DNA from 3 places in the Paenibacillus sp. FSL H3-0329 genome. Region 2 is predicted to be linked to each of the others. Evidence: a T-box and tRNA genes for the amino acid it is inferred to sense, from the RefSeq annotation. Region 2 holds a T-box; the other regions hold tRNA genes.
The links. A T-box is a leader RNA that pairs with one kind of tRNA and senses whether it is charged. The one in region 2 lies ahead of argS (arginine--tRNA ligase), so its partner is inferred to be a tRNA-Arg.

Region 1: it has a tRNA-Arg gene. The T-box ahead of argS (arginine--tRNA ligase) is inferred to sense a tRNA for this amino acid. The anticodon was not compared.
Region 3: it has a tRNA-Arg gene. The T-box ahead of argS (arginine--tRNA ligase) is inferred to sense a tRNA for this amino acid. The anticodon was not compared.

Annotation. Positions count from the first base shown of each region.
Region 1 is NZ_CP150150.1:6,192,056-6,201,545, reverse strand. Features, by position in the region: gene pdaB (polysaccharide deacetylase family sporulation protein PdaB) at 1-332, opposite strand, end outside; gene NSQ66_RS27405 (stage II sporulation protein M) at 441-1,052, shown strand; gene NSQ66_RS27400 (hypothetical protein) at 1,306-1,536, shown strand; rRNA gene NSQ66_RS27395 (16S ribosomal RNA) at 1,896-3,453, shown strand; rRNA gene rrf (5S ribosomal RNA) at 3,578-3,694, shown strand; tRNA gene NSQ66_RS27385 (tRNA-Ile) at 3,741-3,817, shown strand; tRNA gene NSQ66_RS27380 (tRNA-Ala) at 3,842-3,917, shown strand; rRNA gene NSQ66_RS27375 (23S ribosomal RNA) at 4,057-6,983, shown strand; rRNA gene rrf (5S ribosomal RNA) at 7,057-7,173, shown strand; tRNA gene NSQ66_RS27365 (tRNA-Asn) at 7,180-7,255, shown strand; tRNA gene NSQ66_RS27360 (tRNA-Thr) at 7,257-7,332, shown strand; tRNA gene NSQ66_RS27355 (tRNA-Glu) at 7,344-7,418, shown strand; tRNA gene NSQ66_RS27350 (tRNA-Val) at 7,459-7,534, shown strand; tRNA gene NSQ66_RS27345 (tRNA-Gln) at 7,578-7,652, shown strand; tRNA gene NSQ66_RS27340 (tRNA-Lys) at 7,658-7,730, shown strand; tRNA gene NSQ66_RS27335 (tRNA-Leu) at 7,747-7,830, shown strand; tRNA gene NSQ66_RS27330 (tRNA-Gly) at 7,837-7,911, shown strand; tRNA gene NSQ66_RS27325 (tRNA-Arg) at 7,919-7,995, shown strand; tRNA gene NSQ66_RS27320 (tRNA-Pro) at 8,027-8,100, shown strand; tRNA gene NSQ66_RS27315 (tRNA-Gly) at 8,112-8,185, shown strand; tRNA gene NSQ66_RS27310 (tRNA-Pro) at 8,200-8,273, shown strand; gene NSQ66_RS27305 (ImmA/IrrE family metallo-endopeptidase) at 8,374-8,787, opposite strand; gene NSQ66_RS27300 (transcriptional regulator) at 8,816-9,247, opposite strand.
Region 2 is NZ_CP150150.1:5,504,667-5,514,156, forward strand. Features, by position in the region: gene NSQ66_RS24370 (collagen-like protein) at 1-1,561, opposite strand, end outside; gene NSQ66_RS24375 (hypothetical protein) at 1,607-1,966, opposite strand; T-box leader at 2,215-2,433, shown strand; gene argS (arginine--tRNA ligase) at 2,474-4,339, shown strand; gene NSQ66_RS24385 (cellobiose phosphorylase) at 4,401-7,745, opposite strand; gene bglX (beta-glucosidase BglX) at 7,792-9,490, opposite strand, start outside.
Region 3 is NZ_CP150150.1:940,366-949,855, forward strand. Features, by position in the region: rRNA gene NSQ66_RS04045 (16S ribosomal RNA) at 1-1,278, shown strand, start outside; rRNA gene NSQ66_RS04050 (23S ribosomal RNA) at 1,511-4,436, shown strand; rRNA gene rrf (5S ribosomal RNA) at 4,582-4,698, shown strand; tRNA gene NSQ66_RS04060 (tRNA-Ile) at 4,756-4,832, shown strand; tRNA gene NSQ66_RS04065 (tRNA-Asn) at 4,836-4,911, shown strand; tRNA gene NSQ66_RS04070 (tRNA-Ser) at 4,917-5,009, shown strand; tRNA gene NSQ66_RS04075 (tRNA-Glu) at 5,026-5,097, shown strand; tRNA gene NSQ66_RS04080 (tRNA-Val) at 5,104-5,179, shown strand; tRNA gene NSQ66_RS04085 (tRNA-Met) at 5,195-5,271, shown strand; tRNA gene NSQ66_RS04090 (tRNA-Met) at 5,343-5,419, shown strand; tRNA gene NSQ66_RS04095 (tRNA-Asp) at 5,445-5,522, shown strand; tRNA gene NSQ66_RS04100 (tRNA-Gln) at 5,539-5,613, shown strand; tRNA gene NSQ66_RS04105 (tRNA-Lys) at 5,621-5,696, shown strand; tRNA gene NSQ66_RS04110 (tRNA-Leu) at 5,712-5,796, shown strand; tRNA gene NSQ66_RS04115 (tRNA-Gly) at 5,804-5,878, shown strand; tRNA gene NSQ66_RS04120 (tRNA-Arg) at 5,889-5,965, shown strand; tRNA gene NSQ66_RS04125 (tRNA-Pro) at 5,998-6,071, shown strand; tRNA gene NSQ66_RS04130 (tRNA-Gly) at 6,084-6,154, shown strand; gene NSQ66_RS04135 (GreA/GreB family elongation factor) at 6,294-6,749, opposite strand; gene NSQ66_RS04140 (sporulation protein Cse60) at 7,146-7,340, shown strand; gene katA (catalase KatA) at 7,492-8,949, opposite strand; gene glgP (alpha-glucan family phosphorylase) at 9,212-9,490, opposite strand, start outside.

The DNA.
Region 1 (9,490 bases), 690 kb from region 2:
ATTTCGAATCCTGCGTTTTTGATGCTTGTTACAATATCGGGGTGAGTCTTACTCCATGGTGACGATAGGAAGAAGGTGGCTTTGTCCACTTTCTTGTCTTCAAGTACCTTCAAAATTGGTTCGGGTCTCTTTTCCCCCCAGCTAATATCGAAGGTTAGGGCAATCAGCTTCTTCTCTGTTGGCACACTGTAAATGGCAGAAGGTCCAGCCTCAGAAAAAACGGTGATATTACCCCTCTCGACATAGACAACTCCAGCAGCAAGAAGCACAGCGGCGAAGATATAGATGAACCTTTTGATCTTTTTGCCGCTGAATACATAAAAAGAATTCATTAATGACAGCGCTCCTCTCCCATGCGAAATGCTTGTTTGTTCTAAATGTATGCTCGTACCGCACGGTTATGACCTAAGAAACAGAGATCACAATTTCAGGAGGTATTTATGTTGTCGTTCTTCACGTTTGTTAAAGATATTAAATCGATCCGCAAGGCTTTGCTGCTATCCTGTCTGCTCTTCGTAATAGGAGCGGTTGTTGGCTGGGTAGCCACAAGTAGTCTGGAAAAACTATTGGTTCAGCAATTGGAAGGGCTAAGTGAGATCAGCGGAAACTTAAGAGACACCTCTAATCCGCAATGGAACTTCTTTGTATTTATATTTTTGAATAACGCCATCAAGGGCGTGGTTATTATTTTCCTGGGAGCGTTGTTCGGCATATTGCCAGCTATATTCTTATTTATAAACGGAGCGGTAATTGGCTACTTGATACATTTATCCGCACTGCAAGGACAGGATTTGTTCGATTTAATCGTAAAAGGATTACTGCCACACGGGATTATAGAGATTCCGGCAATCATTATCGCTTGTGCCTTTGGACTGCATTTTGGCGGGAAAGTGATTTCAAGTTTATTTCGATCTACAGATAGAAAAGAGGAGAGAAGCGCAGACTGGTCTGCTTTCATGCGTCAAACACTTACGGCTTCCATATGGACTGTAATCCTGTTATTTGTTGCAGCCATTATTGAAAGTACAATTACTTTTTCACTTTTATCATAAAACTTCCGGGAATAGAGCATAACATTAAGGGCGTTCATCCAAGGATTGCCTAAAGGTAAGGAGTATATAATCGACACGAAACCATAAAGGGAATTTTTAATAATTATGGTTATAAAAAGAGGACTCCGGTTAATCTAGTGTAAGAGGATCTTAAGGCAGCTTTCTCCATGAGATGTTACTTACTGTTTATGCACAAAAGTTTTGGGGGTTTAGAGAAGGTGTTAATTGCAACTTCATGAAGGAGGCCAAGCATATGTTGGGAATGTTGTTTAACGAAAAGGAATGCAAGGAACTGGATTATGTTTTGAGAAAAGAACTAGATGAGATGCTGTTAGATTTGAGTGATCAGCGCTTGGACCAAAATATCAGGCACGCCATCGCTAATAGATATAAGACTGTATTCCGGATGTATGCTCGCTTCGCTCCTCAGAAAGAGCTTTCCAAGTATGCATGGGGTGGACGTTCTTCTCAGTATAAACACTGAAGATATACGAGAATTGCTACAGTTTTATAAAGTTTTCAGATTATTTAATAAAATAGCTTGACTAAAAAGGAGTGCTCATGATAAATTATATCTCGCGCTCCTTTTGCTTGTGTAAAAGGGAAGCGGAAGGCAAGAAAAATTGAAAAAAAAGATTTTTCAAAAAAAAGACTTGCCAAACAGCTTAACACTGTGATATATTATAAAGGTCGCCGCTGATAAACAACGACGACGAAATGAGAGACATTGATCTTTGAAAACTGAACAACGAGTGAGTAGGAAATCACGCAAGTGAAATCCAAATTAGAGAATTAATTTTCTCGTCAGATGTTTCAAAATGAGCATATCGCTCTTTTCAATACTAATTGGAGAGTTTGATCCTGGCTCAGGACGAACGCTGGCGGCGTGCCTAATACATGCAAGTCGAGCGGAGTTATTTTGAAAGCTTGCTTTCAAAATAACTTAGCGGCGGACGGGTGAGTAACACGTAGGCAACCTGCCCTTCAGACTGGGATAACTACCGGAAACGGTAGCTAATACCGGATAATTTCTTTTTTCTCCTGAGAGAAGAATGAAAGACGGAGCAATCTGTCACTGAGGGATGGGCCTGCGGCGCATTAGCTAGTTGGTGGGGTAACGGCCCACCAAGGCGACGATGCGTAGCCGACCTGAGAGGGTGAACGGCCACACTGGGACTGAGACACGGCCCAGACTCCTACGGGAGGCAGCAGTAGGGAATCTTCCGCAATGGGCGAAAGCCTGACGGAGCAACGCCGCGTGAGTGATGAAGGTTTTCGGATCGTAAAGCTCTGTTGCCAGGGAAGAACGTCCGGTAGAGTAACTGCTACCGGAGTGACGGTACCTGAGAAGAAAGCCCCGGCTAACTACGTGCCAGCAGCCGCGGTAATACGTAGGGGGCAAGCGTTGTCCGGAATTATTGGGCGTAAAGCGCGCGCAGGCGGCTATTTAAGTCTGGTGTTTAAACCTTGGGCTCAACCTGAGGTCGCACTGGAAACTGGGTGGCTTGAGTACAGAAGAGGAAAGTGGAATTCCACGTGTAGCGGTGAAATGCGTAGATATGTGGAGGAACACCAGTGGCGAAGGCGACTTTCTGGGCTGTAACTGACGCTGAGGCGCGAAAGCGTGGGGAGCAAACAGGATTAGATACCCTGGTAGTCCACGCCGTAAACGATGAGTGCTAGGTGTTAGGGGTTTCGATACCCTTGGTGCCGAAGTTAACACAGTAAGCACTCCGCCTGGGGAGTACGGTCGCAAGACTGAAACTCAAAGGAATTGACGGGGACCCGCACAAGCAGTGGAGTATGTGGTTTAATTCGAAGCAACGCGAAGAACCTTACCAGGTCTTGACATCCCTCTGAATCTGCTAGAGATAGCAGCGGCCTTCGGGACAGAGGAGACAGGTGGTGCATGGTTGTCGTCAGCTCGTGTCGTGAGATGTTGGGTTAAGTCCCGCAACGAGCGCAACCCTTAACTTTAGTTGCCAGCAGGTAATGCTGGGCACTCTAGAGTGACTGCCGGTGACAAACCGGAGGAAGGTGGGGATGACGTCAAATCATCATGCCCCTTATGACCTGGGCTACACACGTACTACAATGGCCGGTACAACGGGAAGCGAAGCCGCGAGGTGGAGCCAATCCCATCAAAGCCGGTCTCAGTTCGGATTGCAGGCTGCAACTCGCCTGCATGAAGTCGGAATTGCTAGTAATCGCGGATCAGCATGCCGCGGTGAATACGTTCCCGGGTCTTGTACACACCGCCCGTCACACCACGAGAGTTTACAACACCCGAAGTCGGTGGGGTAACCCGCAAGGGAGCCAGCCGCCGAAGGTGGGGTAGATGATTGGGGTGAAGTCGTAACAAGGTAGCCGTATCGGAAGGTGCGGCTGGATCACCTCCTTTCTATGGAGAATCGTCTTCTGCAATGAAGACATTCAAATCGGAAGTTTAACTTCCATAATAGAACCTTCGGGTTCGAATACTCACTCGTGTTCAGTTTTGAAAGAGCAAGTCTCTTTCGTATGCGTTTGGTGGCGATAGCGGAGGGGTTCCACACGTACCCATCCCGAACACGACCGTTAAGCCCTCCAGCGCCGATGGTACTTGGACCGAAGGGTCCTGGGAGAGTAGGACGTTGCCAAGCGGACAACCAATTCATTGGTTGATTCACAATGTTATATATGTTATATGGGCTTTTAGCTCAGTTGGTTAGAGCGCACCTCTGATAAGGGTGAGGTCGGTGGTTCGAGTCCACCAAGGCCCACCATATAACATTATAGAGTAATTTTATGGGGCCATAGCTCAGCTGGGAGAGCGCCTGCCTTGCAAGCAGGAGGTCAGCGGTTCGATCCCGCTTGGCTCCACCATAAATTTTTAAATGAATAACTTTTTCAACTTGATCCTTGAAAACTGGATACCGAAACGAATTTGCGTTTTAGAACATCTTTTAGCAACTTGTGCAAACAAGTAAATGTTATTAGTGAGATTTTTCTTCGGAAAAATCAAGGTTAAGCTAATAAGAGCACACGGAGGATGCCTAGGCGCCAGGAGCCGACGAAGGACGTGGCGAACAACGAAACTGCCTCGGGGAGCTGTAAGCAAGCTTTGATCCGGGGGTGTCCGAATGGGGAAACCCAGCTGTGGTAATTCGCAGTTACTCATACCTGAATACATAGGGTGTGTAGAGGCAGACCAGGGGAACTGAAACATCTAAGTACCCTGAGGAAGAGAAAACAATAGTGATTCCGTCAGTAGCGGCGAGCGAACGCGGAACAGCCTAAACCAAGGGGCTTGCCTCTTGGGGTTGTGGGACGTCTCACATGGAGTTACAAAGGAATATGGTAGGTGAAGAGGTCTGGAAAGGCCCGCGATAGAGGTAAAAGCCCTGTAACCTAAACTGTGTTCTCTCCGAGACGGATCCCGAGTAGTGCGGGGCACGTGAAACCCCGTATGAATCCAGCAGGACCATCTGCTAAGGCTAAATACTACCTGGCGACCGATAGTGAAACAGTACCGTGAGGGAAAGGTGAAAAGCACCCCGGAAGGGGAGTGAAATAGAACCTGAAACCGTGTGCTTACAAAAAGTCAGAGCCCGATCTATGGGTGATGGCGTGCCTTTTGTAGAATGAACCGGCGAGTTACGTTTAACATGCAAGGTTAAGCCGAGAAGGTGGAGCCGCAGCGAAAGCGAGTCTGAATAGGGCGATTTAGTATGTGGACGTAGACCCGAAACCGTGTGATCTACCCCTGTCCAGGGTGAAGGTGCGGTAACACGCACTGGAGGCCCGAACCCACGTACGTTGAAAAGTGCGGGGATGAGGTGGGGGTAGCGGAGAAATTCCAATCGAACTCGGAGATAGCTGGTTCTCCCCGAAATAGCTTTAGGGCTAGCCTCGGTATAAGAGTAGTGGAGGTAGAGCACTGATTGGGTGCGGGGTCCGCAAGGATTACCAAGCTCAGTCAAACTCCGAATGCCATATACTTATTGCCGGGAGTCAGACAGTGAGTGCTAAGATCCATTGTCAAAAGGGAAACAGCCCAGACCATCAGCTAAGGTCCCCAAGTGTGTGTTAAGTGGGAAAGGATGTGGAGTTGCACAGACAACCAGGATGTTGGCTTAGAAGCAGCCACCATTGAAAGAGTGCGTAATAGCTCACTGGTCGAGTGACTCTGCGCCGAAAATGTAACGGGGCTAAACACACCACCGAAGCTATGGCTAGATACGTATGTATCTGGGGTAGGGGAGCGTTGTGTAGGGGTTGAAGGTGTACTGAAAAGAGCGCTGGACACTACACAAGTGAGAATGCCGGTATGAGTAACGAAAAGATCAGTGAGAATCTGATCCGCCGAAAGCCCAAGGTTTCCTGAGGAAGGCTCGTCCGCTCAGGGTAAGTCGGGACCTAAGGCGAGGCCGAAAGGCGTAGTCGAAGGACAACAGTTTGAAATTACTGTACCACCGTAATCCGCTATGAGCGATGGGGTGACGCAGGAGGGTAGTGACGCGGACTGATGGATGTCCGTCTAAGCAGTGAGGCTGATGTGTAGGCAAATCCGCACATCGATAAGGCTGGGCTGTGATGGGGAGCGAAAATTATAGTAGCGAAGGTCATGATCTCACACTGCCAAGAAAAGCCTCTAGCCAGGAGAAGGTGCCCGTACCGCAAACCGACACAGGTAGGCGAGAAGAGAATTCTAAGGCGCGCGGAAGAACTCTCGTTAAGGAACTCGGCAAAATGACCCCGTAACTTCGGGAGAAGGGGTGCCCCGGTAGTGTGAATAGCACGAGGGGGCCGCAGTGAAAAGGCCCAAGCGACTGTTTAGCAAAAACACAGGTCTGTGCGAAGCCGCAAGGCGAAGTATACGGGCTGACGCCTGCCCGGTGCTGGAAGGTTAAGGGGAGTGGTTAGGGGTAACCCGAAGCTATGAACCGAAGCCCCAGTAAACGGCGGCCGTAACTATAACGGTCCTAAGGTAGCGAAATTCCTTGTCAGGTAAATTCTGACCCGCACGAATGGCGTAACGACTTGGGCGCTGTCTCAACGAGAGATCCGGTGAAATTTTAATACCTGTGAAGATGCAGGTTACCCGCGACAAGACGGAAAGACCCCATGGAGCTTTACTGCAGCTTGATATTGAATTTGGGTACGATCTGTACAGGATAGGTGGGAGCCGTAGAAATCGGAGCGCAAGCTTCGGTGGAGGCGCCGTTGGGATACCACCCTGATCGTATCTAGGTTCTAACCTAGTACCCTTATCGGGTACGGGGACCGTGTCAGGCGGGCAGTTTGACTGGGGCGGTCGCCTCCTAAAGAGTAACGGAGGCGTTCCAAGGTTCCCTCAGAATGGTTGGAAATCATTCGCAGAGTGCAAAGGCATAAGGGAGCTTGACTGCGAGACCTACAAGTCGAGCAGGGACGAAAGTCGGACTTAGTGATCCGGTGGTACCGCATGGAAGGGCCATCGCTCAACGGATAAAAGCTACCCTGGGGATAACAGGCTTATCTCCCCCAAGAGTCCACATCGACGGGGAGGTTTGGCACCTCGATGTCGGCTCATCGCATCCTGGGGCTGAAGTAGGTCCCAAGGGTTGGGCTGTTCGCCCATTAAAGCGGTACGCGAGCTGGGTTCAGAACGTCGTGAGACAGTTCGGTCCCTATCTGTCGTGGGCGCAGGAAATTTGAGAGGAGCTGTCCTTAGTACGAGAGGACCGGGATGGACGTACCGCTGGTGCACCAGTTGTTCCGCCAGGAGCATGGCTGGGTAGCTACGTACGGACGGGATAAGCGCTGAAAGCATCTAAGCGTGAAGCCCCCCTCAAGATGAGATTTCCCAATTAGTAAGACCCCTTGAAGACGACGAGGTAGATAGGTTGGAGGTGGAAGTGCAGTAATGCATGGAGCTGACCAATACTAATCGGTCGAGGGCTTATCCTATACGTAGAATGCAGATTCGTTTCGGATTCAGTTTTCAGGCATCAAGCCTGAGCATTTACGCTGTAAATGCCCGTTTGGTGGCGATAGCGGAGGGGTTCCACACGTACCCATCCCGAACACGACCGTTAAGCCCTCCAGCGCCGATGGTACTTGGACCGAAGGGTCCTGGGAGAGTAGGACGTTGCCAAGCGGATATTCCCTGATAGCTCAGTTGGTAGAGCACTCGACTGTTAATCGAGTTGTCACAGGTTCGAGTCCTGTTCGGGGAGCCATGCTCTCATAGCTCAGCAGGTAGAGTGCTTCCATGGTAAGGAAGAGGTCACCGGTTCGAATCCGGTTGAGAGCTCCACAGATTTGCAAGGCCCGTTGGTCAAGGGGTTAAGACACCTCCCTTTCACGGAGGTAACATGGGTTCGAATCCCATACGGGTCACCAACTTTTACTTGTACTTACCCTTAGAGGGTCCCATAGATATGGAGGCTTAGCTCAGCTGGGAGAGCATCTGCCTTACAAGCAGAGGGTCGGGGGTTCGATCCCCTCAGCCTCCACCATAATCTTTCTAAGAGATTATGGGCAACATAGAGGTACCATCAATGGGGATTAGCCAAGCGGTAAGGCAACGGACTTTGACTCCGTCACTCATAGGTTCGAATCCTATATCCCCAGCCAAGTGCGAGCCATTAGCTCAGTTGGTAGAGCACCTGACTTTTAATCAGGGTGTCGAAGGTTCGAGTCCTTCATGGCTCACTTTTATTATTATCATGCGCGTGTGGCGGAATGGCAGACGCACCAGACTTAGGATCTGGCGTTTCACGACGTGGGGGTTCAAGTCCCTTCACGCGCACCACTTATTGCGGACGTGGCTCAGCGGTAGAGCATCGCCTTGCCAAGGCGAGGGTCGCGGGTTCGATTCCCGTCGTCCGCTCCATAATTTTGCGCCCTTAGCTCAGCTGGATAGAGCGTTTGACTACGAATCAAAAGGCCGGGAGTTCGAATCTCTCAGGGCGCGCCATTTTATTATTAAGCAATTATAGTATTTATAACGGGATGTAGCTCAGCTTGGTAGAGCACCTGGTTTGGGACCAGGGGGTCGCATGTTCAAATCGTGTCATCCCGATTTTCACCTTTGCGGGTGTAGTTCAATGGTAGAACTTCAGCCTTCCAAGCTGATAGCGTGGGTTCGATTCCCATCACCCGCTCCATAATTTTATAGTAACGGGATGTAGCTCAGCTTGGTAGAGCACCTGGTTTGGGACCAGGGGGTCGCATGTTCAAATCGTGTCATCCCGATACTCAGCTTAATCGCTGCTCAAAAGCTCTTACTTCGGTAAGGGCTTTTTTGTTATGTATTGAATATACATATAAATACATCATAAGAACGTATGTTCTATTATTCCTCCAAAAAAAATCGGACTTCCGGTGGAATTCCAATCCGTAGATAATAGTTTCTCCATGATTCCTCTTGTTCGGGGCTTCTGCCTGAAGATAATAATTTTACAGCAAATACATTAGCTTGACGTTCAAGCTTCCCAGGAGAGAAATAGGAGCTTTCCTCCAGAAAAAAGCGATTGATCCCCTTGTGAAGCCGATCATGTCCTAATTCATGCGCACAAACGAAGCGCTGCCATTCTACAGGCAACTCATTATGAATGACGATAAACCTTCTTCTTAATTTTCGATAATATAATCCCTTTGTGCCAGTCCCCAGATTCATGAAACGAATTTGAATGCCTAGTGCTGCGGCAAGCTCGAACGGGCAGTTGGTTTTATATTTTTTAATCAGACTATTGATCAGTTCATCCATGTTCTTCACCTGCAGCATGTTAGTATAGTTATTTAGTGTCTTTGGATTTTTTTCTCTTATTCATCTGTTTGGCTTCCCAGAACAATCCGGTTAGTACATCTTTTATCCTCTGTTTATCTTCTTTGTCTAATGGAATTCCGTCAAACATCAGCTCTCCATCATCCTCTAGCATTTTTCGAAAGTCTCTTTTATCTTTGCTTGTGGCCCAATCTGGGACAGCCTCATCGCTTGAAAGAGTCTGGTCCTGCAAATACCCTGCCTGATCCATTAGCTCCTCGTAGGGGACGCCAGTGGCCTCAGCAATTTTGCGTAACGTGGTTGGTTTAGGAACCCCTCTTAATCCATTCTCAATCCGGGAAATTTGCGAACCGCTAATTCCGGCTGCTGCTGCTAATTGATTAATGGTGAGTCCCTTTGTTTCCCGAAGATGCTTCATATAATCCCCGAATTCCTGTTTCATCTCAACTCACTCCTTATTGGCTGTAACCTTATGATAATAATATAAGCCATTTTTGCCAATAGGTAAACAACAAAGCGTATATTATTGCCAAAAGGCAAGATAATGGAGGGATATACGCTCTTTTTCGATAAAAACAGCCTAAAACGGGGTTTTACGAGATTGGTAAAGAAGTGGTATATTATAGAAAAATACGAACAGAATACGAACAAGATTTATTTTATCACATTGGGCTGGAAAATTCCG
Region 2 (9,490 bases):
TTGCTCCAGTTGCTCCAGCTACTCCCGTTGCTCCGGTCACTCCAGCTTCACCCGTTGCTCCGGTGGCTCCTGTTGCTCCTGTTGCTCCTGTTTCACCCGTTGCTCCGGTTGCTCCAGCTACTCCCGTTGCTCCAGTCGCTCCAGCTTCACCCGTTGCTCCGGTTGCCCCAGCTACTCCCGTTGCTCCAGTCGCTCCAGCTTCACCCGTTGCTCCGGTTACACCAGCTACTCCTGTTGCTCCGGTTGCACCCGTTGCTCCTGTTGCTCCCGTTACTCCATCCGCTCCGGTTGCACCCGTTGTACCAGTTACTCCGTCTGCACCAGTCGCCCCAGTTGCTCCAGTTACTCCTTCTGCACCATCCGCTCCTGTTGCACCAGTCGCTCCAGTTGCTCCAGTTACTCCGTCTGCACCAGTCGCTCCAGTCTCCCCTGCTCCAGTTGCTCCCGTTGCACCAGTCGCACCAGTCACTCCATCTGCTCCTGTTGCCCCAGTCTCTCCTGCTCCGGTCGCCCCGGTTGCTCCGTCGGCTCCCGTTGCACCAGTCACTCCATCTGCACCTGTTGCACCTGTCTCTCCTGCTCCGGTCGCTCCCGTTGCTCCATCGGCTCCCGTTGCTCCTGTTGCACCTGTAGCTCCATCTGCTCCTGTTGCACCTGTCTCTCCTGCTCCAGTCGCTCCCGTTGCTCCGTCTGCTCCCGTTGCTCCTGTTGCACCTGTAGCTCCATCTGCTCCTGTTGCCCCAGTCTCTCCTGCTCCGGTCGCCCCGGTTGCTCCGTCTGCTCCCGTTGCACCAGTCGCCCCAGTTACTCCGTCTGCTCCTGTAGCTCCATCGGCTCCTGTTGCCCCTGTCTCTCCTGCTCCTGTAGCACCCGTTGCTCCGTCTGCTCCCGTTGCACCAGTCGCCCCAGTCACTCCATCTGCACCTGTTGCACCTGTCTCTCCTGCTCCGGTCGCTCCAGTTACTCCATCCGCTCCGGTTGCACCAGTTGCACCTGTAGCTCCATCGGCACCTGTTGCCCCAGTCTCTCCTGCCCCAGTCACTCCAGTGGCTCCATCCGCTCCAGTCACCCCGGTTGCACCAGTCACTCCATCTGCCCCTGTTGCACCTGTCGCCCCAGTCTCTCCTGCTCCGGTAGCACCCGTTGCTCCATCGGCTCCGGTCGCTCCTGTTGCACCAGTCGCACCGGTCGCGCCAGTTATCCCTTGCGTTACACCAAGCAATTCTGCATGTACAAGTCGATGGGCAGTCACAATCTGGCCAACGCTATTTTTTCCCCATACTGAGATTTGAATCGGATCATCTACCAGACTTGTAGTTGTAAAAATAAATTCGAACGCATCAAAATCGCCATAATAATCACGTGTTATAACTTCATTAGGTGCTACATTTATCAGCTCGCTTACATATAAAGTTCTTGTCCCATCCATATAGTATCCTTGAACAAGAGCCATTGATGAATCAATGTCACTTCGGTTATCAATTTTGACAGTAACATGCTGAGTAGGTCTTACACCCCCTACCATACTATTGTCTATCGGTCCGGTAGATAAATAACTCAATTTCTCATCACTCCTTTAACGTTAACTGTGTCACAAAAATAATTATTAAATTAATACTGCCTGCTTCTCCCACGCAACTATGCGATGAGGATCTACCAATGCCCCCGAGTTCTGTTTTCCCCAGACTGAAATCCCAACCTCTGCTTCAACTGCTTCTACTGTTGTAAATACAAATTCAAATGCGTCCAAGTCGGCAAAATAGTTCTTAGTTAAAACTTGATTAGGTGCTAGATTTACTGTTTCATTCACATACATCGTTCTTGATCCGTTAAGAAGGAAACCTTGAATAACTAGATTATAAGGATTAAGAGAATCCCGATTAACTACTTTTACGGTTACCAGTTGCGACGGTCTGACCCCTAGGATCGGGCTGTTATCTATAGGTCCAGTAGAAAAAATAGCCATGTTTTATTCACTCCTCCCTTCCACTACAATTTGAAAGATTAGTGGCTCCGTATAGTAATATTCCTTGGCTTGAGTTAGCGTGTGGACTGTTGTGCAAAGGAACAGCTGGTCCTATAACAAGACAGCCTTCTTTTTCCAAATTTATAATCTACTAAACTGATAATCTAATAACAAAGAGCAACCAAGATTGTTAAGAAGCTAACACTATTGCTTTTTATGAAATATTGGGTATACTGGTAAAAATTAATTAAGCATCGATGAGCGGGAGAGTAGTTAACGAGATCTAGTCCTCAGCGAGCCGGGAGAGTGTAAGCCGGTACAGATTTCTTTAATGAAGCGCACCCGTGAGATGGACTTCTGAATCTTAGTAGGAAGTCCCGGCTGAAGGCCGTTATCCCGTAAGGTGGCTGAACAACTTGTTCAGCAACGAGAGTGGTACCGCGAGCGCTAAAGCCCTCGTCTCTTTTGAGACGAGGGCTTTTTTGTATTTTCAAAGGAGGGTATACCATGTTAAATCAAATCATCAAAGACGGAATCGAGCACAGTGTACACCGTGTATTCAATACTTTAGGAGCTGACTATCCAGAGGACATTGCCATTCTGATCGAACAGCCAGCAAATCTAGAACATGGTGATTATTCATGTAATATCGCTATGCAGCTAGCCAAAACTCTACGTAAATCCCCAATGGTCATAGCAGAATTAGTGAAAGCAGAACTTCAATTCAAAGGGCGTTTCGCCGGTCTATTGCAAAAAGTTGAAGTCGCTGCTCCCGGATTTATCAATTTGTATATGAATTGGCAAAGCTGGGCTGAACATTCCTTTGAACTGCCTGCCAGCACTGGGGAAAAAGTCATCATCGAGCACACTTCTATCAACCCCAACAAAGCCGCTCATGTAGGTCATCTAAGAAACGCCTGTATTGGCGATACTCTAGTCAGAATTATGAAAAGAACTGGGTATAACGTAGAGGTCCATAACTACATTGATGATCTCGGCAATCAGCTGGCGGATACAGTTGTTGGATTATTAAATATACCTTTAGAAGGGGAACATCAACGTTTCGGTGATTTTTGCTGGGATCTTTATGCCAAAGTGAACAAAGAATATGCGCTGAACCCTGAGATGACACACAAGCGCACAGATATACTGCACTCCCTTGAACAAGGTGGCGGCAATGAAGCCTGGCTGGGCAACCTTGTAGCTGAACGTATCGTTAGAGAGCATGTAGAGGAAATGAAACATTTTGGGATTTATTATGATTTGCTGGTATGGGAGAGCAGTATTTTAAAAGAGGGATTTTGGGCAGCCGCAGCTGAGCTACTGAAGCAGACAGCCGTTTTTGTACAAGAGACTGAAGGTAAACTCGCAGGCTGCTGGGTGCTGAAGCAAGGAACAGAGGCTAACATTGGAGCGGATTCAGAGGAGCATCATCTCGATAAGGTGCTGGTGCGTTCGAATGGGATTTTAACGTATACAGCCAAAGATATTGCCTATCATCTCTGGAAATTTGGTCTTTTAACCAAAGATTTCTCCTATAGCGAATTCTCGTCCGGTTTATGGACAACAGGATTAACTGGAACCCAAGAGTCTTATGGGCAGGCGGACAGAGTCATCAATGTGATTGATTACAGACAGGAATATCCACAACAGATGGTTAAGCAAGCCTTAGGGGCACTAGGTTATAACGAGCAAGCAGACAAACTCCATCATGTGAGTTATGGTGTTGTATCTCTTAGTCCCGCCTCGGCTGCCGAGCTGGGTATAGATATTTCAGAAGGCAAATCTTCTTATGCTATGTCCGGACGACAGGGAATCGGGATTAAGGTAAGCGATCTGGTGGAACTCATGGAACAGAACATCGAACACTCACGTTCCGATAAAGACGGCCTCTCCAGCCGAATGATTGCCACTGCTGCGATTCGCTACTATCTGCTACGGTTTAATTTAGGAACGGAAATCGTGTTTGATTTCAAACAGGCTACCGAAATATCCGGCAATACCGGAGTTTATCTGATGTATACTTTTGCGCGTGCGACAAGCGTTTTGAGTAAAGCTACGATCCCAATCCTTACAGCTGCCGCACAGCTTCAGTTCCCTTCCAAGTTGGAAAAAGCAGAGCTTGCGCTGCTAAGACAGCTAAGCCTCTGGCCGGAGATATTACATTCAGCAAGTATAGAGTTAACGCCAAATACGCTCTGCACTTACGCCCATACCCTAGCTACCCTGTTCAACAACTTCTATTCTGTATGTCCAATTCTAAAAGGCGATTCAGCCACGATCGAATTCCGCCTCTGGCTCACTTCAAGATTCAAGGACATCTTGGGAGATGTGCTCGAAGTGCTTGGGTTACCGACACCGAGCCGAATGTAAAAAACACAAAAAAAGGGCAATCTCCGCGCTTAACGCGGAGATTGCCCTTCTATATATAATGTTACTTATAAATCTCTATCACATTTCCAGCTTCCGTGCTGAGACGGTCAAAGTCCGCACGCTTGATGCGAACACCACCGCTACGATAGCGGTTAGGTGTACCTTCTGTTTGCACTTCCGTACCGTTGATAGTAATTCGACTGATCTCACGACCTGTAAGATGATAGATAAAATCTACCTTAGTGCCTGCATATTCAAAGCTAAAGTGCATTCCATCCAGCGATTCCGGCAGAATCGGGTCAACAATTAAGTCTCCACCTTCCGTACGGATCCCCAGTGCATTCGAGATTAACTGGTTCATATAGATCCCAGGACCGCTGGAATAGATTCTCCAGCCACCTTTAACAGCTACGTCACCATTGCGCAGTTTATCGAAATTCTCCTGTGCCTCATAACGGGTGTTAAATTTACCATCCGAGCTACTGAAATAGGAGTTAGCTTGACGTAGTTCAGCGTTTGGCACCACATCGCGGATTCCGATCGGATTAATCGCTGCCAGACCCTTCCAGACCTGATCGGTTTTACCGAGCTTGGCCATAGCCTCTACATAACGGATATGTGCATGCACATACTGAAGTCCAATTTCCCGGCCAAAGTTAGCCGCTTGCTCCGCACGTTTGAAATGAGTGCTGACCCCGCCAACATATTGAGCTGGACGATTCATCAGACGTACACCGTCAGGGCAGAATAGTTTATCCTGAATGACATCATAGTGTGCTTCGGCCTGTTCCGGAGTAAGCAGCTCACTGATCATACTGCGCGTCATTGGCAGCAGACGGTACTGGATACCTGTTTCTGTGTCACTTGGGTGCACCATAAGCTTAATCTGCTCAGGGTCCTCCATATACAGGAAGCCAGGAATCACTTCGGATTGAAGCATATGAGTATGGAAATCCTTACGGATTCCTTCCACCATCGCCTTCAGTTCCTCTGCCTCAGCTTGATCAACTGAACGAAGTACCTCTGAGAACTGATTAAGTGTCTGATAGGTAAGCGCCACTGTCCAGCTGCTAACCATATACTGCTTCAGCTGTGGATTTGCAGGCTGGAGTGTATCATCCCAGTCTCCATCACCGTAAGAAGACAGATGTGTGTCATGCAGGAAATGATCCTTAATATAAGCAATTTCCTTCCGCGCATGATCCAGCAACGTCGCTTTTTCTTCTGTAAAGTCAAAGCTGTGCTTACGGGTATACGGCACTGTTGCTCCCAAGATGCTGTAATCCTGAGTTACTGCCAAGTAGTCTCCAAGCACCTTAAGCGGCCACACAATAATATCTCCATGGCTCTCTTCTTGTTGTATCTTCGTGTATTTATCAAACATGAACCATTGTGGCCAGTTGCCATCATCTTCATATTGATGACTATACAGCGTCAGCAAAATTTCACGAACCTGTTCGTATTTTTGCGTAGCCATGAAATATTCCACAGGTCCCTGACATACATCCCGTGTTCCCCAAGCAGCGCCACCATATTGCTCTAAACCATGTGGAACCGAATAGTGAACCAGCATGTTATGTGTGTACCACCAAGTCAGAGCGTTAACCTTAAACAGTTCACCTTCTGTTCCGTCCCCAAGCGTCAGGCGGAATCCATTCATCACACCAGCATAAAACGCGCGATAAGCAGAAATCTCTTCCTCAGCTGAACGATTTCTTGGAGCAAGTGACTTACCATCCAGAAGGCCTTGAATATTCAAGGTCCATTCACTGCTGGCAGACAGCTCCAGTACTGCTAACGGTGCTTCAGTTGGTTGAACAGGAGAGACAAGTCTACCTTCATCCTGCAGAGTTAACTCCGCACCCTGTACCTGTAATTTATACTGTAAGTCAGGATATTCACCAGCACTTAGTGCGCTTCTGTCAGCCGAGAAGATTACTGCTCCACCTTCTTGCTTAGCTTGATATGGAAGCTCGTATTCGTTAACGTTCATGGTGATTTGATTAGTGACTAAATAACGATAAGCTCGTCCGCTTTCCGAACGCACATTCAGGAATATCTCTGGCGAATCTTCGGTGGTGTAGTTCGTAATAATGAAGCATTCACCATCTGTTCTGTAATACCAACGAGCATAGTTGAAGCCAACCTCAAATAGAGAAGGCATGGTCAGCAAACGATATTCACCGTTCCACTCTACATAAATGCGTTGTCCTGAAGCTTTTGGAATGTTAAGCGCATTTCTTGGATTGGACATTAGCTTGTTAAAATTGGTATTTCCAATTACCACCTGGGAGTTAAAGATCCCGTACATATAAGAAGTTGTTGTGATGACCTTATCATTAAGTCGAGCGTTATCCCCACTCATCAGGATATGACCGTGTGGCCGTTCTACGCGCATTTCTTTCTCTTTTAATACTACGTGCTCATAATTCTCCGTGAAAAAGGAAAGTAGTGTGTCTCCTTCTCTCTCCTCCTGATAACGAACCGGAAACAAGACCTCGATCTCTTTCTCTGTCAGCGAATCTGCAGCCAGCGGTGCTCCCAGCTCCTTCGAGAAGAAAGAACGTTCAAGTGCTGCTTCAGCTTCTAAAGGTAAATCTTTAACAGCGTCCCAAGCCGCAGCAATATCATTAGCAAATTCTAGCGCAGTGATCGCTTCTGGATGATCTTGCTTAAACAATCCGTAGAACACAAACCGTGTTTCCCCGCTCAGCTTCACCCGTTCCGATTGCAGCGCAGTATATGCGAATTCATATTGATAGATTTCATTACTTAATTGCTCACGACCCAAGCTCTCTGGTTGGTTGGTTTCTTTATAGGACAGTCCAAAGAATTGAAAACCATCTGTTGAGAAGCTCGTTGCCTTGGTAAGTGAACCCTGTTGCAGATATGGGAATTTCCCGCCCTGTGGCTGATTCTGTCTAGAGCAAACAACGTACCCTTTGGATTGATCCTCAAATACCGCATGATCGATATACTGTGACAAGTAAGCTTCATTACTGCGGACAGCGGCGATATCAGCAATCCCTACATCCTGTCCGTACACGAGATCTACCTCTGCATTTTGTCCAGTAAGCTTCACATCCCAGAACCAAGCTCCTCCTGCAGTAGGGGTGAAAATAACTTGATATTCTATATTTTCCGCAGTACCTTCCCAAACCAAACGGTTTCCAGCCTTACGTACAGTGCTTGAAGAATGAATGCCAAGCAAAGGAATGGCTTGAATGTTTCCATCATTGTGCACTCGCAAATATAGATTGGATAATGAGCCGTCCACAATGCTTGGCAGCAATTGATTGATCATTGTCCGTTCGTAAAGGACTTGGAACAAGTCCCCGCTGTTTGTAAAAGTGAAGGATAGATCCCCGGCGTTTAAACGGATGTTAGTATTCAAATTAGTAGTCATATTTTACACTTCCTCCATTACGGCGTTACTGCCGTATATATTCTACTTATGCTAATGTTAAGCAAAAATCCCGTTCTTTAACCTCATTGCTGTTCGAACCGACGAATAATTTAAATCGTCCCGGATCACTGCTAAAGCTTAGATCGCTATGATAATAACGAAGCTGCTGTTCGGTAAGGGTAAAGGTCACTTCACGACTTTCCCCTGGTGAGAGGTTGATTTTGGCAAAATCCTTCAGTTCCTTCATTGGTCTGACGACCTCTCCGGAAATGTCTCGGATATACAGCTGCACTACCTCTTCCCCATCTACTTCTCCAGTATTGGTCACCGTAACGGTTATTTCAATAGGCTGATTTTCAGTCATGATTTCACCGGACAGAATTGGTTCACTATAGCTAAATGTCGTATAGCTTAGTCCAAAACCAAATGGCAAAAGCGGCTCATTAGGAATATCCAGATATTGCGAGACATAACGTTTGTCGGCACCCGGAGCATGAAGTGGGCGTCCAGTGTTGAAATGATTGTAATAGACTGGAATCTGCCCAACGGATACCGGGAAAGACATCGTTAATCTTCCTGAAGGATTCTCATCTCCATAAAGTAGGCTGGCAATTGCCGCTCCGCCTTCACTGCCTGGGAACCAGGCTTCCAGAATAGCATCTGCATGCTCGTACACACCGGCCAAGTCTAGTGGACGTCCATTAAACAACACCACCACGATAGGCTTATTCAGCTGTTTCAGACGTTGTAAAAGCTCAAGCTGCGCTTCCGGCAAACGGATATCTGAACGGCTGCCCGCTTCTCCACTCATCTCTGAATGTTCACCAAGCGCCAGTACAATCACATCAGCTTGCTTAGCAGCCGCTTCCGCCTCCAGCCACTGTTCCTCTGTAAAGCTATCGACTCCAGAACCTTCTGCAACAGTAATCTTACCCGCACCTGCGCGAGCTTGAAGTGCCGGTGCAAGACGGCTTGCCTCTTCCGTTGAACCCAACCAGGACCACGGTCCAAGAATATCTCCGCTAGTAGCAAACGGTCCAATTAGCGCAATCCGTTGCTCTGCAGCGAGCGGCAGAACCTGATCATTCTTGAGCAGTACGCAGGATTTAACCGCCAACTCACGCGCCGCATTTCGATGATCTTCACAGAAGATTACCTCACGCTCTTTCTCGACGTCAGCTCCGCGGAACGGATGCTCGAACAAGCCCAATCTTTGCTTCAATTTCAAAATACGAAGCACAGCTTCATCAATAATCTTCTCATCTACTTGCCCATCTGCAACAAGCGCCGGAAGCTGATGAATGTAACAAGCCGTCATCATCTCGATGTCTACACCAGCTTTGATGGCTTTAAGTGCTGCCTCAGCCTCATCCTCGGCGACACCATGTGGGATCAGTTCCTTCACTGCACCCCAATCCGAAATCAATACGCCATCAAATCCCCATTCTTCACGAAGCAGCTGGCGAAGGAGTTTGACATTGCCGCTTATCGGAATCCCATCAATCGTATTAAATGAAGTCATGACCATTTCTGCACCTTCATCCAGTGCTGCACGATAGGCCGGCAGATAATATTCACGCAGCTGCCGTTCCGATAAATCCACCGTATTATAATCGCGGCCGCCTTCGGATAGACCATAGGCAGCAAAGTGCTTAATACAAGCCGCCAGACGATCTACATCACCAGTCAAGTCACTTCCTTGAAATCCGCGCACAAACGCACGGGCAAACCTACCATTCAAATAT
Region 3 (9,490 bases), 2.3 Mb from region 2:
CACCAAGGCGACGATGCGTAGCCGACCTGAGAGGGTGAACGGCCACACTGGGACTGAGACACGGCCCAGACTCCTACGGGAGGCAGCAGTAGGGAATCTTCCGCAATGGGCGAAAGTCTGACGGAGCAACGCCGCGTGAGTGATGAAGGTTTTCGGATCGTAAAGCTCTGTTGCCAGGGAAGAACGTCCGGTAGAGTAACTGCTACCGGAGTGACGGTACCTGAGAAGAAAGCCCCGGCTAACTACGTGCCAGCAGCCGCGGTAATACGTAGGGGGCAAGCGTTGTCCGGAATTATTGGGCGTAAAGCGCGCGCAGGCGGCTATTTAAGTCTGGTGTTTAAACCTTGGGCTCAACCTGAGGTCGCACTGGAAACTGGGTGGCTTGAGTACAGAAGAGGAAAGTGGAATTCCACGTGTAGCGGTGAAATGCGTAGATATGTGGAGGAACACCAGTGGCGAAGGCGACTTTCTGGGCTGTAACTGACGCTGAGGCGCGAAAGCGTGGGGAGCAAACAGGATTAGATACCCTGGTAGTCCACGCCGTAAACGATGAGTGCTAGGTGTTAGGGGTTTCGATACCCTTGGTGCCGAAGTTAACACAGTAAGCACTCCGCCTGGGGAGTACGGTCGCAAGACTGAAACTCAAAGGAATTGACGGGGACCCGCACAAGCAGTGGAGTATGTGGTTTAATTCGAAGCAACGCGAAGAACCTTACCAGGTCTTGACATCCCTCTGAATCTGCTAGAGATAGCAGCGGCCTTCGGGACAGAGGAGACAGGTGGTGCATGGTTGTCGTCAGCTCGTGTCGTGAGATGTTGGGTTAAGTCCCGCAACGAGCGCAACCCTTAACTTTAGTTGCCAGCAGGTAATGCTGGGCACTCTAGAGTGACTGCCGGTGACAAACCGGAGGAAGGTGGGGATGACGTCAAATCATCATGCCCCTTATGACCTGGGCTACACACGTACTACAATGGCCGGTACAACGGGAAGCGAAGCCGCGAGGTGGAGCCAATCCCATCAAAGCCGGTCTCAGTTCGGATTGCAGGCTGCAACTCGCCTGCATGAAGTCGGAATTGCTAGTAATCGCGGATCAGCATGCCGCGGTGAATACGTTCCCGGGTCTTGTACACACCGCCCGTCACACCACGAGAGTTTACAACACCCGAAGTCGGTGGGGTAACCCGCAAGGGAGCCAGCCGCCGAAGGTGGGGTAGATGATTGGGGTGAAGTCGTAACAAGGTAGCCGTATCGGAAGGTGCGGCTGGATCACCTCCTTTCTATGGAGAATCGTTCTCTGCAATGAGAACATTCAAATCGGAAGCTAAGCTTCCAAAACTCAGGTTTAGGCCTGTTACTCACTCGTTGCTCAGTTTTGAGAGTTTAAGCTCTCAAGTAAGACTTGATCCTTGAAAACTGGATACCGAAACGAATTTGCGTTTTAGAACATCTTTTAGCAACTTGTGTAAACAAGTAAATGTTATTAGTGAGATTTTTCTTCGGAAGAATCAAGGTTAAGCTAATAAGAGCACACGGAGGATGCCTAGGCGCCAGGAGCCGACGAAGGACGTGGCGAACAACGAAACTGCCTCGGGGAGCTGTAAGCAAGCTTTGATCCGGGGGTGTCCGAATGGGGAAACCCAGCTGTGGTAATTCGCAGTTACTCATACCTGAATACATAGGGTGTGTAGAGGCAGACCAGGGGAACTGAAACATCTAAGTACCCTGAGGAAGAGAAAACAATAGTGATTCCGTCAGTAGCGGCGAGCGAACGCGGAACAGCCTAAACCAAGGGGCTTGCCTCTTGGGGTTGTGGGACGTCTCACATGGAGTTACAAAGGAATATGGTAGGTGAAGAGGTCTGGAAAGGCCCGCGATAGAGGTAAAAGCCCTGTAACCTAAACTGTGTTCTCTCCGAGACGGATCCCGAGTAGTGCGGGGCACGTGAAACCCCGTATGAATCCAGCAGGACCATCTGCTAAGGCTAAATACTACCTGGCGACCGATAGTGAAACAGTACCGTGAGGGAAAGGTGAAAAGCACCCCGGAAGGGGAGTGAAATAGAACCTGAAACCGTGTGCTTACAAAAAGTCAGAGCCCGATCTATGGGTGATGGCGTGCCTTTTGTAGAATGAACCGGCGAGTTACGTTTAACATGCAAGGTTAAGCCGAGAAGGTGGAGCCGCAGCGAAAGCGAGTCTGAATAGGGCGAATGAGTATGTGGACGTAGACCCGAAACCGTGTGATCTACCCCTGTCCAGGGTGAAGGTGCGGTAACACGCACTGGAGGCCCGAACCCACGTACGTTGAAAAGTGCGGGGATGAGGTGGGGGTAGCGGAGAAATTCCAATCGAACTCGGAGATAGCTGGTTCTCCCCGAAATAGCTTTAGGGCTAGCCTCGGTATAAGAGTAGTGGAGGTAGAGCACTGATTGGGTGCGGGGTCCGCAAGGATTACCAAGCTCAGTCAAACTCCGAATGCCATATACTTATTGCCGGGAGTCAGACAGTGAGTGCTAAGATCCATTGTCAAAAGGGAAACAGCCCAGACCATCAGCTAAGGTCCCCAAGTGTGTGTTAAGTGGGAAAGGATGTGGAGTTGCACAGACAACCAGGATGTTGGCTTAGAAGCAGCCACCATTGAAAGAGTGCGTAATAGCTCACTGGTCGAGTGACTCTGCGCCGAAAATGTAACGGGGCTAAACACACCACCGAAGCTATGGCTAGATACTATGTATCTGGGGTAGGGGAGCGTTGTGTAGGGGTTGAAGGTGTACTGAAAAGAGCGCTGGACACTACACAAGTGAGAATGCCGGTATGAGTAACGAAAAGATCAGTGAGAATCTGATCCGCCGAAAGCCCAAGGTTTCCTGAGGAAGGCTCGTCCGCTCAGGGTAAGTCGGGACCTAAGGCGAGGCCGAAAGGCGTAGTCGAAGGACAACAGTTTGAAATTACTGTACCACCGTAATCCGCTATGAGCGATGGGGTGACGCAGGAGGGTAGTGACGCGGACTGATGGATGTCCGTCTAAGCAGTGAGGCTGATGTGTAGGCAAATCCGCACATCATTAAGGCTGGGCTGTGATGGGGAGCGAAAATTATAGTAGCGAAGGTCATGATCTCACACTGCCAAGAAAAGCCTCTAGCCAGGAGAAGGTGCCCGTACCGCAAACCGACACAGGTAGGCGAGAAGAGAATTCTAAGGCGCGCGGAAGAACTCTCGTTAAGGAACTCGGCAAAATGACCCCGTAACTTCGGGAGAAGGGGTGCCCCGGTAGTGTGAATAGCACGAGGGGGCCGCAGTGAAAAGGCCCAAGCGACTGTTTAGCAAAAACACAGGTCTGTGCGAAGCCGCAAGGCGAAGTATACGGGCTGACGCCTGCCCGGTGCTGGAAGGTTAAGGGGAGTGGTTAGGGGTAACCCGAAGCTATGAACCGAAGCCCCAGTAAACGGCGGCCGTAACTATAACGGTCCTAAGGTAGCGAAATTCCTTGTCAGGTAAATTCTGACCCGCACGAATGGCGTAACGACTTGGGCGCTGTCTCAACGAGAGATCCGGTGAAATTTTAATACCTGTGAAGATGCAGGTTACCCGCGACAAGACGGAAAGACCCCATGGAGCTTTACTGCAGCTTGATATTGAATTTGGGTACGATCTGTACAGGATAGGTGGGAGCCGTAGAAATCGGAGCGCAAGCTTCGGTGGAGGCGCCGTTGGGATACCACCCTGATCGTATCTAGGTTCTAACCTAGTACCCTTACCGGGTACGGGGACCGTGTCAGGCGGGCAGTTTGACTGGGGCGGTCGCCTCCTAAAGAGTAACGGAGGCGTTCCAAGGTTCCCTCAGAATGGTTGGAAATCATTCGCAGAGTGCAAAGGCATAAGGGAGCTTGACTGCGAGACCTACAAGTCGAGCAGGGACGAAAGTCGGACTTAGTGATCCGGTGGTACCGCATGGAAGGGCCATCGCTCAACGGATAAAAGCTACCCTGGGGATAACAGGCTTATCTCCCCCAAGAGTCCACATCGACGGGGAGGTTTGGCACCTCGATGTCGGCTCATCGCATCCTGGGGCTGAAGTAGGTCCCAAGGGTTGGGCTGTTCGCCCATTAAAGCGGTACGCGAGCTGGGTTCAGAACGTCGTGAGACAGTTCGGTCCCTATCTGTCGTGGGCGCAGGAAATTTGAGAGGAGCTGTCCTTAGTACGAGAGGACCGGGATGGACGTACCGCTGGTGCACCAGTTGTTCCGCCAGGAGCATGGCTGGGTAGCTACGTACGGACGGGATAAGCGCTGAAAGCATCTAAGCGTGAAGCCCCCCTCAAGATGAGATTTCCCAATTAGTAAGACCCCTTGAAGACGACGAGGTAGATAGGTTGGAGGTGGAAGTGCAGTAATGCATGGAGCTGACCAATACTAATCGGTCGAGGGCTTATCCTAAAAATACCCCAAAAAGTGAAGAAAAGGCTGCGAAGCTAATTCCGAATACTTTCCGGGGGCCCCGAAGAGATGACGGGCGACGCAAATTCAATTCGGATTCAGTTTTCAGGCGATTAAGCCTGAGCATTTACGCTGTAAATGCCCGTTTGGTGGCGATAGCGGAGGGGTTCCACACGTACCCATCCCGAACACGACCGTTAAGCCCTCCAGCGCCGATGGTACTTGGACCGAAGGGTCCTGGGAGAGTAGGACGCCGCCAAGCGGACAACCACATTACCCGTGGTATTTTTTTTGCCCTTAATATTAATATGTCTTAGAAGGGCCTTTAGCTCAGCTGGTTAGAGCGCACCCCTGATAAGGGTGAGGTCGGTGGTTCGAGTCCACTAAGGCCCACCATATTCCCTGATAGCTCAGTTGGTAGAGCACTCGACTGTTAATCGAGTTGTCACAGGTTCGAGTCCTGTTCGGGGAGCCATTTATGGAGAGGTGTCCGAGTTTGGCCGAAGGAGCACGATTGGAAATCGTGTAGGCGCCACAAGCGTCTCGAGGGTTCGAATCCCTCTCTCTCCGCCATAAAAATTATTAGCATGGCCCGTTGGTCAAGGGGTTAAGACACCTCCCTTTCACGGAGGTAACATGGGTTCGAATCCCATACGGGTCATATCATGGAGGCTTAGCTCAGCTGGGAGAGCATCTGCCTTACAAGCAGAGGGTCGGGGGTTCGATCCCCTCAGCCTCCACCATATTATTTTCACTGACGCGGGGTGGAGCAGCCCGGTAGCTCGTCGGGCTCATAACCCGAAGGTCGCAGGTTCAAGTCCTGCCCCCGCAACCAATTTACTCTTATACATTATGTTTAGGGATAAGCTGGTATGGTGAAAATGAATAGTATATACTTATTAATGACGCGGGGTGGAGCAGCCCGGTAGCTCGTCGGGCTCATAACCCGAAGGCCGCAGGTTCAAATCCTGCCCCCGCAACCAATTTACACTTATGCATTATGTCTATGGAACCGTGGTGTAGTTGGCCTAACATGCCTGCCTGTCACGCAGGAGATCGCGGGTTCGAATCCCGTCGGTTCCGCCATTTAGTTAATTATTATTGGGGATTAGCCAAGCGGTAAGGCAACGGACTTTGACTCCGTCATGCATAGGTTCAAATCCTATATCCCCAGCCATTTATGAGAGCCATTAGCTCAGTTGGTAGAGCACCTGACTTTTAATCAGGGTGTCGAAGGTTCGAGTCCTTCATGGCTCACCATTTTCTTTAAAGTGTGCGCGTGTGGCGGAATTGGCAGACGCACCAGACTTAGGATCTGGCGTTTCACGACGTGGGGGTTCGAGTCCCTTCACGCGCACCATGTTTTTGCGGACGTGGCTCAGCGGTAGAGCATCGCCTTGCCAAGGCGAGGGTCGCGGGTTCGATTCCCGTCGTCCGCTCCATATAGATTTTGCGCCCTTAGCTCAGCTGGATAGAGCGTTTGACTACGAATCAAAAGGCCGGGAGTTCGAATCTCTCAGGGCGCGCCATTTTTATTACTAAGCAGTTATAGTATTGTTAACGGGATGTAGCTCAGCTTGGTAGAGCACCTGGTTTGGGACCAGGGGGTCGCATGTTCAAATCGTGTCATCCCGATTTTATACCTTTGCGGGTGTAGTTCAATGGTAGAACTTCAGCCTTCCAAGCTGATAGCGTGGGTTCGATTCCCATCACCCGCTTATAATGAGAAACACCTGCCGGTATTAGGCGGGTGTTTTTTTGATTGGACATATCTTACGGAGACTTAAATAATAGAAACGCCCCCCTCCTTAATATAGGAAAGGGACGCTGCTGTAGTGGGTTTATAAGGGATCGTCCTTATATAAGAACGCCTACCTCACCATTATTCACGAACTTAATACTTTCGATCTTCACCTCTAGTTGACCTGAAGGAATCGCTAGCTGACAAGTACTGCCGAGCTCAGCCAGCAGCAACTGCATGCCTATAGGTGACAACATAGAAATCTTGTTATCGTTAGGTTCTGCTTGGTTAGGAAATACGATGGTATAGATATCTGTAGTATTATCGTCCAAGTAACGAAGCTGCAACTGGCTTCCGATAAAGACCTGAGAATTTAAATCTTCACCATTAAACTCAGTTAGTAATTGTTCCAGCTCGGAGCAATAACGGGACAACAGCGTTTCAGCATTGCTTCTATCCTTGCTTCGTACCGGAAAGTATTGATTTAGAAATGCGATTTTTTCCTCATCAAAATAAATAAGCTGCTGAAGCAGCTGTGTCCGTGAGCCTTCATAGATAAGACTATGGTTCATAGTAGATTTCACCCCCTCTAAGTAGCACATTCCTTGTAAACTTGTTATGGTGTGTTGCCATCTTAAAATCCCTCCTATACAAATAGAGGTCCCCCAATGGAGACCTTCTGATCAGTATACCAGCTTCTATTTGTAAATCCAATCCATTTTAAAAGGGGAATTAAAACCTTCTAAATATTGTAATGAAAACCTTTGACTATTACATACTTGGGTGCTATGATAGGCTGATGCATAGGCATTTCGTAGAAAACTGCGAAATGCCTATACTGTATTTTGAAGATATTTTTACATTAATTGTTACCTGGGGAGTGATACGCCATGTACATTTCGTTGAGTTCACATATAGATTCCAGAACTATAAAATAACTACTTAATTTATTAAAGGAGGAGATCAGGATGATTCAAGTTAAAGAGTTTGTAGATGCTGATAATTCTTATGCAGAGAATAAAGCTAATGAGTTCCTGGCAGGACTACGGGAGGAACAGATTGTGAATATCTGTTACGGTTCGGTAGTTAAATCATCACGTGATGGGGCAGAGCACCAAAGAACCACTATACTGGTCGTGTATAAGACAAATGAAAGGCAATAACTGGAACACGTTTTTTTCATGTCTATCCATTGTCTCTACGCTGTGCGTTGTGATTGTCATCATTTATTATGTTTTCAGCTAATTAGTAAAAAGAGGACCTTTCCCATCTACGGGCAAAGGTCCTCTTTAGTTTATAAGTGCATTTACAGTCTTACATTCCGTCTGGTACGGATAGACCCAAACCGGATGCGATACGCTGTCCCAAGTCTGGATCAGCCTTAAAGAAATGATCAATCTGGCGGCGTTTGATATCGTTACTTTCAACGGGAGTCATAGCGCCAACGATGTTTTGAACTAGACGGGTACGTTCTTCTTCAGACATTAGACGGTACAAGTCACCTGGTTGTGTATAGTGATCGTCACTATTGTAGGCGACACTATCCGCATATCCGGAGACTTCGAACGGCGATGTTTTATGCTGCGGTGATTCTTTTGGTCCCCCTAAGCTGTTAGGCTCGTAATAGGCTCCGGAACCGCCATTGTTGCCCAAGGCCATGCCACCATCACGTTGATAGTTCTTCACTTCTACTTTTGGACGGTTGATAGGCAGGCTGTTGTGGTTAGGGCCAACCCGGTGGCGGTGTGCATCACCATACGCGAACAGACGGCCTTGTAGCAATTTATCCGGCGAAGCTTCAATACCAGGAACGAAAGAGCCGGGAGAGAATGTGACTTGTTCTACTTCAGCGAAGTAGTTCTCCGGATTGCGATCCAATACCATACGGCCAACCTCGATTAACGGATAATCTTTTTGTGACCAGACCTTTGTTACATCAAATGGATCAAAACGGTAAGTCTTCGCATCCTCGATCGGCATAATTTGCACGTAGAGCTTCCAAGCAGGGAAATCTCCTTTATCAATAGCATTGAACAAGTCTTCTGTATGATAATCCGGGTTTTCCCCAGCGATTTTGGAAGCAAGGTCTGCATCTAGATTCTTAATGCCTTGTTCTGTTTTGAAATGGTATTTCACCCAGACTGTATTACCCTCGGCATTTACCCACTTGAAGGTATGGCTACCAAACCCATGCATATGTCTCAGCGTAGCTGGAATTCCGCGATCCGACATCAAAATCGTTACCTGATGCAGAGATTCAGGCGATAAAGACCAGAAGTCCCATACAGCATTCGGGTTCTTCAGATGTGTCTGTGGATCACGTTTCTGTGTATGAATAAAGTCCGGGAATTTAATCGCATCACGAACGAAGAATACAGGCGTATTGTTACCTACGAGATCATAGTTTCCTTCTTCAGTATAGAACTTCACGGCAAAACCACGAGGGTCGCGTACGGTATCAGCAGAACCTAATTCACCAGCTACAGTAGAAAAACGAATGAACAACGGTGTACGTTTGCCTACTTCAGACAAAAAGTTAGCTTTTGTGTATTGGGTCAGATCTTTTGTAACTTCAAAATACCCGTGAGCGCCAGCACCTTTAGCATGAACGACACGTTCAGGAACACGTTCTCTGTTAAAGTGGGCTAATTTCTCAAGCAGATGGACATCTTGCAGCAAAGTGGGACCGCGGTCACCGGCTGTCATTGAATTCTGATTGTCGCCTACTGGAGCACCCCAGCTGGTTGTAAGATTATTATTATTGGAGCTCATTAATAGAATCACCTCATGAGATTTGATTTTAGATTTAGTATAAGTTCTATATTAATGTTTTTTAAAGAAATTGCAACACTTTTTAAATAATTGGCACATTACAATATGTGGGAATCGTCATTACATCGTTGGCACATTCAGATATATATGATAGACAAAGTGATTAATTGCTTAGCAGAATTAAAAAAGAAACAGCGCATCCCTACCATGACTGGAGGGGTGCGCTGCATTTTTTGATATAGAAGATATTCGGTTCTTGTGCTTAGGCTTTAATGTACATTCTGTTGTAATATTCATCTAGCATTCTTTTGGTGGCAAACTCCGTACGGGTGGTTTCGATACTCTTTTTCATCATTTGCACCCATTGTTTACGATTCTCGTAAAAGGTTGGGAGCACACGTTTCAATAAGGTGTCGTACAGTGCATCACTATCATGCTTATCCAGCACCTCAAAGTCTGTAGTTTCGAAGCCGTCTCCAATCTGCCAGCCATTCTCACCATCGATGCAGGCTTCCGGCCACCAGCCATCCAGAATAGAACA